DNA from 2 places in the Sporosarcina sp. QA0331 genome. Region 2 is predicted to be linked to the other one. Evidence: riboswitches for the same ligand, from Rfam matches in the RefSeq annotation. Region 2 holds a riboswitch; the other holds the start of a gene.
What was found. Region 2 has a riboswitch for cobalamin ahead of AC0L13_RS02130 (ABC transporter substrate-binding protein). Riboswitches for the same ligand answer to the same signal wherever they lie in the genome.
Positions count from the first base shown of each region.

Region 1: it holds a riboswitch for cobalamin, as region 2 does, so the genes downstream of both, metE (5-methyltetrahydropteroyltriglutamate--homocysteine S-methyltransferase) here and AC0L13_RS02130 (ABC transporter substrate-binding protein) in region 2, are expected to answer to the same signal.

Region 1 covers NZ_CM147850.1:176,935-181,535, forward strand. Annotated here, with positions in the region: gene metE (5-methyltetrahydropteroyltriglutamate--homocysteine S-methyltransferase) at 1-1,783, opposite strand, end outside; cobalamin riboswitch at 1,940-2,072, opposite strand; gene AC0L13_RS00955 (hypothetical protein) at 2,113-2,310, opposite strand; gene AC0L13_RS00960 (response regulator transcription factor) at 2,537-3,226, shown strand; gene AC0L13_RS00965 (hypothetical protein) at 3,204-3,383, shown strand; gene AC0L13_RS00970 (sensor histidine kinase) at 3,383-4,601, shown strand, end outside.
Region 2 covers NZ_CM147850.1:407,905-412,505, reverse strand. Annotated here, with positions in the region: gene AC0L13_RS02135 (FecCD family ABC transporter permease) at 1-639, opposite strand, end outside; gene AC0L13_RS02130 (ABC transporter substrate-binding protein) at 632-1,609, opposite strand; cobalamin riboswitch at 1,731-1,916, opposite strand; gene argS (arginine--tRNA ligase) at 2,242-3,909, opposite strand; gene AC0L13_RS02120 (YwiB family protein) at 3,906-4,331, opposite strand; gene AC0L13_RS02115 (transglycosylase domain-containing protein) at 4,494-4,601, shown strand, end outside.

The sequences.
Region 1 (4,601 bases), 230 kb from region 2:
ATTCCAATGCGGAAACTTCTTTCCGAAGGGCGAGTGCCAGTTGGTTTGCTACTTCCTCCAACGAAATATCATCCCGAACGAAAGACCAATTCAAGATCGTCACAGGACCTGTCAGCATGCCTTTCACTGGTTTGTCAGTGAGGGATTGGGCATAGACTGATTCCTCGACAGTCATCGGTTGATTGAAAGCGACGTCCCCGTAAATGACAGGTGGTTTCACACAACGGGAGCCGTATGATACAACCCAAGCTTTTTCGGTAAATGTGAAGCCATCCAATTTTTCTCCGAAATACTCAACCATGTCCGTCCGTTCGAATTCACCGTGAACGAATACATCAAGGCCAATCTCTTCTTGAATATCTATCCAAGATTGAATGTTCTCTTTTATAAACGCCTCATACTGCTCATTCGTAATTTCCCCTTTGCGCCATTTGGTTCTTGTCCTTCTAATTTCCGGCGTTTGCGGGAAACTGCCAATCGTAGTCGTCGGCAGAAGTGGAAGCGAAAAGGCTGATTGCTGAGCTTCCTTACGTTTATTAAAAGGAAGGTTCCGCTCACTGTCTTTGCTGGAAATTTTGCTGACAGCCGCTTTGACGTCTTCTCGGTTCCTTTCAGGAAGCACTGATAGACGCTCGCAAGCTGCAACGCTGTCTTCAATCTCGCCAAATGCAGTTTCTTCATCTCCATTCAAGTTAGCGGTAATCGTACGGATTTCAAGCAATTTCTCATCCGCAAAAGATAATGCATTTTTAATGGTAGCTTCCAATGCTTGCTCTGAACGTGTCGTAACGGGGACATGCTGCAGGCTGCACGAAGGCTGGATCCACATTCTTTCAGATAGTACGACAGAAGAAAGAGTATGTACCAATTCGATCTTCTCTCGAAGATTGGCTCTCCAAATATTTCGTCCGTCAATAATGCCAACTCCTAATACTTTGTCGGCAGGAAATCCGAGTGTCTTTAGATTGCTTACGTTCTTCTGCAAACCATGCACAAAATCGAAGCCGATTCCGTCAACAGGCAATTCCACTGTTTCCTTATACCATTCGATTGAATCGAAATACGTTTGAATCATGAACTTCAGCTCAGGTGCGGCGGTCTTCAGCTGCTTATAAATCTCGTGAACCGTCTTCATCTCATCTTGTTGAATGCTTGTGGATAAAATAGGTTCATCGAATTGTACCCATTGGACTCCTGCCGCAGACAGTTCCTTTAAAATTTGTTCGTAAAGGGGGAGAAGATGCAATAAGAAGGCAGGTATATCATTGTCCGAATACCCTTTTGACAGCTTCAAAAAAGTGTAAGGGCCGATCAGCACAGGCTTGCCTTCAATCCCTAACAGTTCTTTAGCTTCCCGATAAGCGTTGAGAGGCTTGTTTTCAGTTAATGAAAGTTTACGATTCTCAAACTCTGGCACGATATAGTGATAATTTGTATTGAACCATTTTGTCATTTCGCTCGCGACGACATCATCATTTCCTCTAGCCATGGAAAAATAAGTGGATAGTGAAACGGCGCCGCCTTGCCAATCGTAACGTTCCGGAATCATACCGAACATAACAGCCGTATCCAACATCCGATCGTAAAATGTGAAGTCGCCGACTGCAATTTTATCGATTCCTGCATCCTGTTGTTTTTGGAGGTGGGCGAGCCGCAATTTTTGCATATCATTCACCAATTGCTCTTCGCCTATATGGCCTGACCAGAAAGCTTCCAAGTTCCGTTTCCATTCACGATTTTCACCGATATAAGGGTATCCTAACGTACTGCAGATTGTTGTCATACTTCCCATCTCCCATCTTTTTTTGAAATAAAAAACACCTCTAACGGAAGGTTAGAAGTGTACGAAAATGCCAGCTTAAACGGCTATTGCATACTGAAAAAGCATGCAACCTGATTTGCGCATGTATTCTAACACCATCCTATCTACCGTAGGTTTGCAGCGTTATTGAAATAGGCTGGTGTCTGGCTTCAGCGAAATGCTGTCACAGTGGCGGGACCGCGTCGGATTTGCACCGGCTTCCCATTTAAGATCTGAAAGATTTCAGACCACCTATTCCTTAGCTATACGATTTTGTATTTGATTAAAGGTAGCATGTGCAAATTTTTCTGTCAACGGCGACTTGAAGAATAAATCAGAGTTTTTCGATTGTAAATATGGTGTACTAAGGAAAACATGCGCTTGCTTACTGAAGCTTCAGCGACAATAAAAACGGCTTTAATACTTAAACGCTTACCACCGATTCTCGTACAGTTACCACCGATGCAGCCGGCATTACCACTGATGCGCTCTAATTTGGCATTTTTCATGGCAAACTCCATGCAAATCCGATAATATTCGAAGTCAGCAAAACTTTATCACCACTCGGACAACGTTTATCACCACCCAAGCCATCTTTATCACCGGTCAATCATTTTTAGGCATAAATCTGAAGTCGAACAATCCCATCTTAAGAATTTCTTCATAATTCCCATCATGAATTGTTAAGATTTAACCATTACAATTGGTATCATAGAGGAAAGTGAGGTGCGGGTGATGGCGAAGTTCACAGTGCTCGTGGCGGATGATGATAAGGAGATCCGCGATGGGATTGAAATTTATTTGAAAAATGAAGGATATAACGTGTTAAAGGCGGCGGATGGGAAAGAGGCGCTTGAATTGATCCAAACGAACGAAGTCCATCTGCTTATCCTCGACATTATGATGCCAAATATGGATGGGATTACGGCGACGTTCAAAATCCGGGAGGCGCAAAACATCCCGATCATCATGCTAAGCGCGAAGGCGGAGGATACGGATAAAATCCATGGATTGTCGGTCGGCGCGGATGATTATGTGACGAAGCCGTTCCATCCGCTTGAGTTGATGGCGCGCGTTAAGTCGCAGCTGCGGCGTTATGTCCAGTTTGGTACATACGATGGCCAGAAAAAGATTGAAATTGATGGGTTGGCGCTCGATGAAGATGCGAAGGAGTTATCGGTTGATGGGAAACCGGTGAAGCTGACGCCAATCGAATACAAGATTACAGAATTGCTTATGAAAAACGCGGGGCGTGTGTTTTCAATAAATGAGATTTACGAGCGTGTGTGGAATGAAGAAGCGTATAATGCGGAAAATATTGTGGCGGTCCATATCCGCAAAATCCGCGAGAAAATCGAAGCAGATCCAAAAAATCCGAGATATGTAAAGGTGGTGTGGGGCATTGGATACAAAATCGAGAAGTGATTGGAGTGTAGTATTTTCAGTTTTCTCCATTTGCATTGCAGTCGTCACTATCGGATATTGTTTCCCTCACATCCTCGACATGATCGAAAGCGGCTGGGAACGTTCTTCACGGGCAATCGCTTATTTCACACGCATCATTAGAGGGGGCGCAGCCTAATGAAAAATAAAGTTCTTCTAGTCATATGGGCTACGCTTGTTACGATTATGCTGCTGGCCAGTCTTTCATTTGTAAGACAAGGAACGGGGCTGTTCGGAAAGGACTTTTCCGATTCGGATGATATGAAGTGGCGGTTAGACGAGTTTTATGATGTAATCGGTCCTTCCGTTCTAAATCCGATCAATATAGAGGAGGCAAAGAAGAAAATTACAGTATCCGATAGCGAAATTGAAGAGCATCGGACTCGCTATGGCACACTGGCGGATCAGCTTGCTAATATCCATGACCAATACGCACAAAGAATTGCCGATGCAAGGGATGCTAGTAATAACTTATTAAGGGAGACATTGATTGAAGAACGGGATATGAAATTGGAGGATATCCGAAAGAATTTTGAGGGGAATGGACATGTAGAGGCGAAAATCCGTAAAGCGAAAGAAAAGGTTTTAGAAAAATATTTGAATGAAATTAAAAGCAAATCCTATTCACTGCATGTCGCCTATGAATTAAAGAATGTAGAAACTGGTGAGACGTTTTCCCGTGGTGATATTTCAAAGTCTGCTGTTTATAAAAAGAACTTCAATGCAAATAGTGACTACTTAAAGGTGAGCTCATTACCGGGACGCTATTCAGAATGGACAACACCTTATATTAATTACTACGAAGATGCTCATGTGTCTGATGAAGAAATAACTGCTATGGCAAATCCCGTGCAATCTTTTGAAGGTGTTGTCATCGTTCCGAAGGCGGCCTTTGAGAAAGGTGGTGCTTTATATGCCCAATACAAGGATTTCAACAGAGGCAAATATGGTATGTATGCTTTTTGGGTCCTTGGCTTGCTGGCGCTCATCGCCTTATTAACTGTCATGAAGTTTCAGAAGGAATGGGTAACAGGAACACCGATTGCAGATTGGTATTCTGAAGTGAAAATCGATGTAAAGGCAGCGGCATTTTTCATGTCGGCGCTGATTTTATTGGAATACATCAATGGAGAGTCCCACAGTCTGTTGAACTTCTTTACGCAACAAAGACTGGAAAGTTGGGTTATTTGGCTGGGGACCTTCTTTATTGCCGGTGTCATCATGACTGCGTTGCTTGCATTCCAGCTCGTGAACAGTGTGGAACGATGGAAGCGGGAAGGGGTATTTGCGAAGGATGTAAAAAACAGTTTCACGCTCCAATTCTTTAGGGCAATCCGTGAGATGTTCCTGAAAAAGT
Region 2 (4,601 bases):
GGCGTTCAACTCCCTCCGGTTCATCCAAAGAATGAAGGAACCGATGACGACGAACGGCAGCACCATGACGATATAATTCCAACCTCGCATCGATACACTGCCGAGGAGCCAGCCGATAATTTGCCGCAGCTCTTCTCCAGTGAGCGCGATCATAAGCGACAGTACAGAGCCTAAAAATGAACCGAAAATGATTCCAGTTAAGATGATTGTCTCCATTTTCATAGAACGGTCGACAAGCCTTGCGAAGCCGATGACGAGGAACATCGTCAAGGCGGCTCCCGTCATGCTGAAGACCGGTAATGTGTATGTGCCTAAAATTGGAATCGACAAACCGAAAAAGAGTGTCACGACAGCACCCACCGAGGCGCCGGATGACACTCCGAGTGTGTAAGGATCTGCGAGCGGATTTTTCAGCAATCCTTGGAATGCGGCCCCGGAAATTGCGAGCGCCGCACCGACGAGGCCGGCTAATATGACGCGTGGCATCCGGATTTTCCATAGAATATTAGTCGCTGTCGTATCCGACGAATCCCAAAACGTGCTGATCGGAATTTTAACGGTTCCAATCGAAACACCGAGCCATACCGCCACGATCAATGTGGCGGCGGACACGATGTAGGCAATTGCAGATTTATTCACTGAACGCCTCTGGATAGACAGCCTTCGCTATTTCTTCAAGTCCGAGTGCGAGACGTGGGCCTGTGCGGCTCGTCAAGTTTTCGTCTACTTGGACGACTCGGTCTTCCTTCACAGCAGTGATGTCGCTGAAGCCATCGCGGTTTTTCACGCTTTCCACAATATCCGGCACATAGCTGTACATGACAATGATGACGTCAGGGTTTTGCTTAACGATTTCTTCCGGGCTGATCATAACCCAGTCTTCTTCCGTCACAACGTTTTCCGCGCCGATCATGTCAAGGATTTGCTGCATGAACGTATTTTTGCCCGGTGCATAAATTTCCGGTGCATCCGATGTTTCGATGAATACGCGTTTTTTATTCTCGACGTTTGCTGTTTTCGCAAGAACTTCTTCGACCTTCGCTTTCATGTCCTCAACGATTGTTGCGGCTTCTTCCGTTTTACCGGTTGCCTTGCCGATAGTTTCGATTGTTTCATATGTCTGTTCGAAATCCGCCGCATTTTTCACGACGAATACGTTAATTCCCGCGTCGCGGAGTTGTTGAAGCCCTTCATCGCCTGTGCCGAGCATGGACTCATGCGCGAAGACGACATCCGGCGTCATTGAGACGATTTTTTCAACGTTGAATTCCATACCACCGATTTTCTCTTTTTCAAGTGCTTCTTCAGGGTAATTGTCCCAGTCATTGACTCCGACGATTTCATCGTTCAAACCGAGCGCGAATAAAATTTCCGTGTTGCTCGGAATCATGGAGACGATCGTTTCAGGTGCTTCTTCGAGTGTTATGTCATTGCCGACTGCGTCCGTTAATGTGACCGGGAATTCGGCTACTTCCTCAGATGTTTGATCCTCTGTTTGCGAGCTGCCGTTTACCGGTGTGTCGTCTTTCTTTGCATCGTCCGTGCCGCATGCTGTGAGCAAGAACGTTGCAAGGATTGCTGTTAGCCAAAGTTGCCAAAACTTTTTCATTCTGATTTCCTCCTGTTTGTTCCAAATAAAAATCCCCCGTTTTGTGGACGGAGGAATGTGCTTAGTAAAAATACAGCTACGAAAGGACGTGCCGATTTCCACCAAACCTATCCTCGTAGGGTACGGGTGACTCATGAAGGCAGGTCTCCTGGCTCATGCTCATCGCGTACCGCGCCTTCCCGGAATCTCTTCCAGTGGCATGTTGCAGCTTGCGAGCACTTACAGTGGCGGGACCGCGCCGGAATCAAACCGGCTTCCCTTTTAACCCCGGCGTTGACGGCGGGGCACCTTCATGTTTGGTTATGTAATTGATGTTCGGATTAATTATACTACAGTTTTGGAAGTTGTCGAGAGAGGGTTTATTCTGCATGCTTCACGTAGTACGAAGGTAACAAGATGAGTATTACTCCGCTAGATTGCACCATAACTTGTTTAAACTCGCGCATAACCTTGCCGACTGCTTTCGCTATGAGTTCTCGTGAAAAAGAATGGGTCTTCACGTTGGATGAATGGACCTTTGTACAAAAGAATGGACCTTCACGCGGGATGAATGGACCTTGGCGTGATTGAAATGGGCCCTCGTTGAAGTAAATATAAAAACGCCCCTCCGCTAGCAGAGGGGCGTGACATAATTACATTCTTTCCGGTGCGGCAACGCCGATGAGTTTCAACGCATTCGCAATTGTCGTGCGTGTTGCTGTGATCAATGCGAGACGTGCTTCGGACAAGTCGCGGTTATCCGGGTCGAGCACTTTTTCAGCATTGTAGAAGCTGTGGAATTCCGCAGCGAGCTCCTGGATATAGTTCGTAATCCGGTGCGGCGAGCGGAGTCTTGCCGCATCGCTGACGGCACGCGGGAAATCGCCGAGTTTCTTCAACAGTGACAATTCTTTTTCTGTCTGCAATAAATCAACATGATCCGTTGAAGCGGCAAGATTCTTTTCCTCCGCTTGGCGAAGGATCGATGAAATGCGGGCATGCGCGTATTGCGAATAGTAAACCGGGTTTTCATTCGACTGCGAAATCGCCAAATCCAAGTCGAAGTCCATTTGTGAATCGGCGGAGCGCATCGCAAAGAAATAACGGACAGCGTCCAAGCCGACTTCTTCAACGAGTTCGCGCAGAGTGACCGCTTTTCCGGTACGCTTGCTCATTTTGAATTTCTCGCCGTCTTTATACAACTGCACCATTTGCGCAACTTCCACTTCGAGCGTGTCGCGGTCGTAGCCAAGCGCCTCGATCGCCGCTTTCATCCTTGGAATGTAGCCGTGGTGGTCTGCTCCCCAAATGTTGATGAGCTTATCGAAGCCGCGGCGCAATTTATCCTCATGGTACGCGATGTCCGGCGTCAAATACGTGTACGAGCCGTCATTTTTAATGAGGACACGGTCTTTATCATCCCCGAACGTCGTCGAACGGAACCATGTTGCTCCTTCTTCCTCGAACACATGGCCATTTGCACGCAATTTATCGAGCGCGATGCCGATTTTGCCGTCCGTATAGAGCGATGTTTCCGAAAACCAGTTGTCGAACGGAACGCGGAAATCTTCCAAGTCCTTCTTCAACTTCGCCAATTCGAACTCAAGGCCGTACTTCCGGAAAAACTCCTGACGCTCTTTTTCGCCGACGTTCACGTACTTGTCGCCGTATTCCTCTGCAAGCTTCTCACCGATATCGATGATGTCCTGTCCATGGTAGCCGTCTTCCGGCATTTCTTTTTCAAGACCTAATGCTTGGAAGTATCGCGCCTCGACTGAAAGGGCCAAGTTATTCACTTGATTGCCCGCGTCATTGATGTAATATTCCCGTGACACGTCGAATCCTGCGAAATCGAGAATATTGCACAATGAATCCCCGATCGAGGCTCCGCGCGCATGTCCTAAGTGCAAGTCGCCCGTTGGATTCGCAGAGACGAATTCGACTTGGACTTTTTCATTTTTACCGTATGTTGAACGGCCGTAATCCGCTCCTTGAGCAAGTACCGTTTTGACGACTTCCCCTAAATAATCACTTTTCAGCTTGATGTTAATGAATCCTGGACCAGCGATTTCCAATTCCTTGATGGAAGTCGAAGACGTGTCCAATTTTTCAAGAATAGCTTCTGCAATTGCACGAGGAGGCTTTTTTGCGATCTTCGTCAATTGCATCGCGATATTCGTAGCATAATCCCCGTTGTCTTTGTTTTTAGGTGTTTCGAGGATGATATCCGGCATTACGGATTCATCAGCAAGTCCTGAAGCGAGAACTGCCTCGCGGAATGCGTCTTTTATTTCCTGTTGTATCTTTTCAACTGCGTTCATTTTTGTCCCTCCGTAAAGTAAATCGTCAATTCGTGCCTGCCTAGCAATGCGCCTTCCGCATGCAGTTCATAATGAGCTATGAATTTGTCCGCCCCGACTTCAAGCTTCGTCGTTTTCACGAGGAGATCGAAAGTTGTAGGACCGCTGCCGTATGTACCCGGCCTCATTTCGCCAGTAGAAAACGGCAAGCGCATTTGAACAGCTCCGCTCCGCATGATCAATGCGTCTCCATCTTCCAACTTCACCGTCGTTCGAACTTGCTGGCCGTTCAGATCTTCCACAAATCGCAAGTACGTCTTTCCGGCTTTTTCAATCAACGCCCCCGAAGCTTGAAGCTCGTGCTTGTCCGCAGCCTGTCCAACGTGACGGATCGTTGATTCGAGCCGGACATCGACGTTTTGCCCTTCCTTGTTTGATTCCACTCTTGCACCGCCCTTGACGTTCAAAATATCTATTCATTATATCGTTTTTCCCCGCACTATTCCAATAGATCGTGATAAATCTATGCTTTTCGCCGATTTGCCGTTTAACTTTTGCGCTCTGGTTCCATACTGATTGGAAAGAACGGTGGGAGAAGGGATTGTATGAGAAGAGTCGATTATATAAAGAAAAAGAAAAGACATAATTTCGTTCGGCGGATCGCCCTATTGATCGTAACGGCACTGACTGCGCTTTTCACTATGTTTCTATGT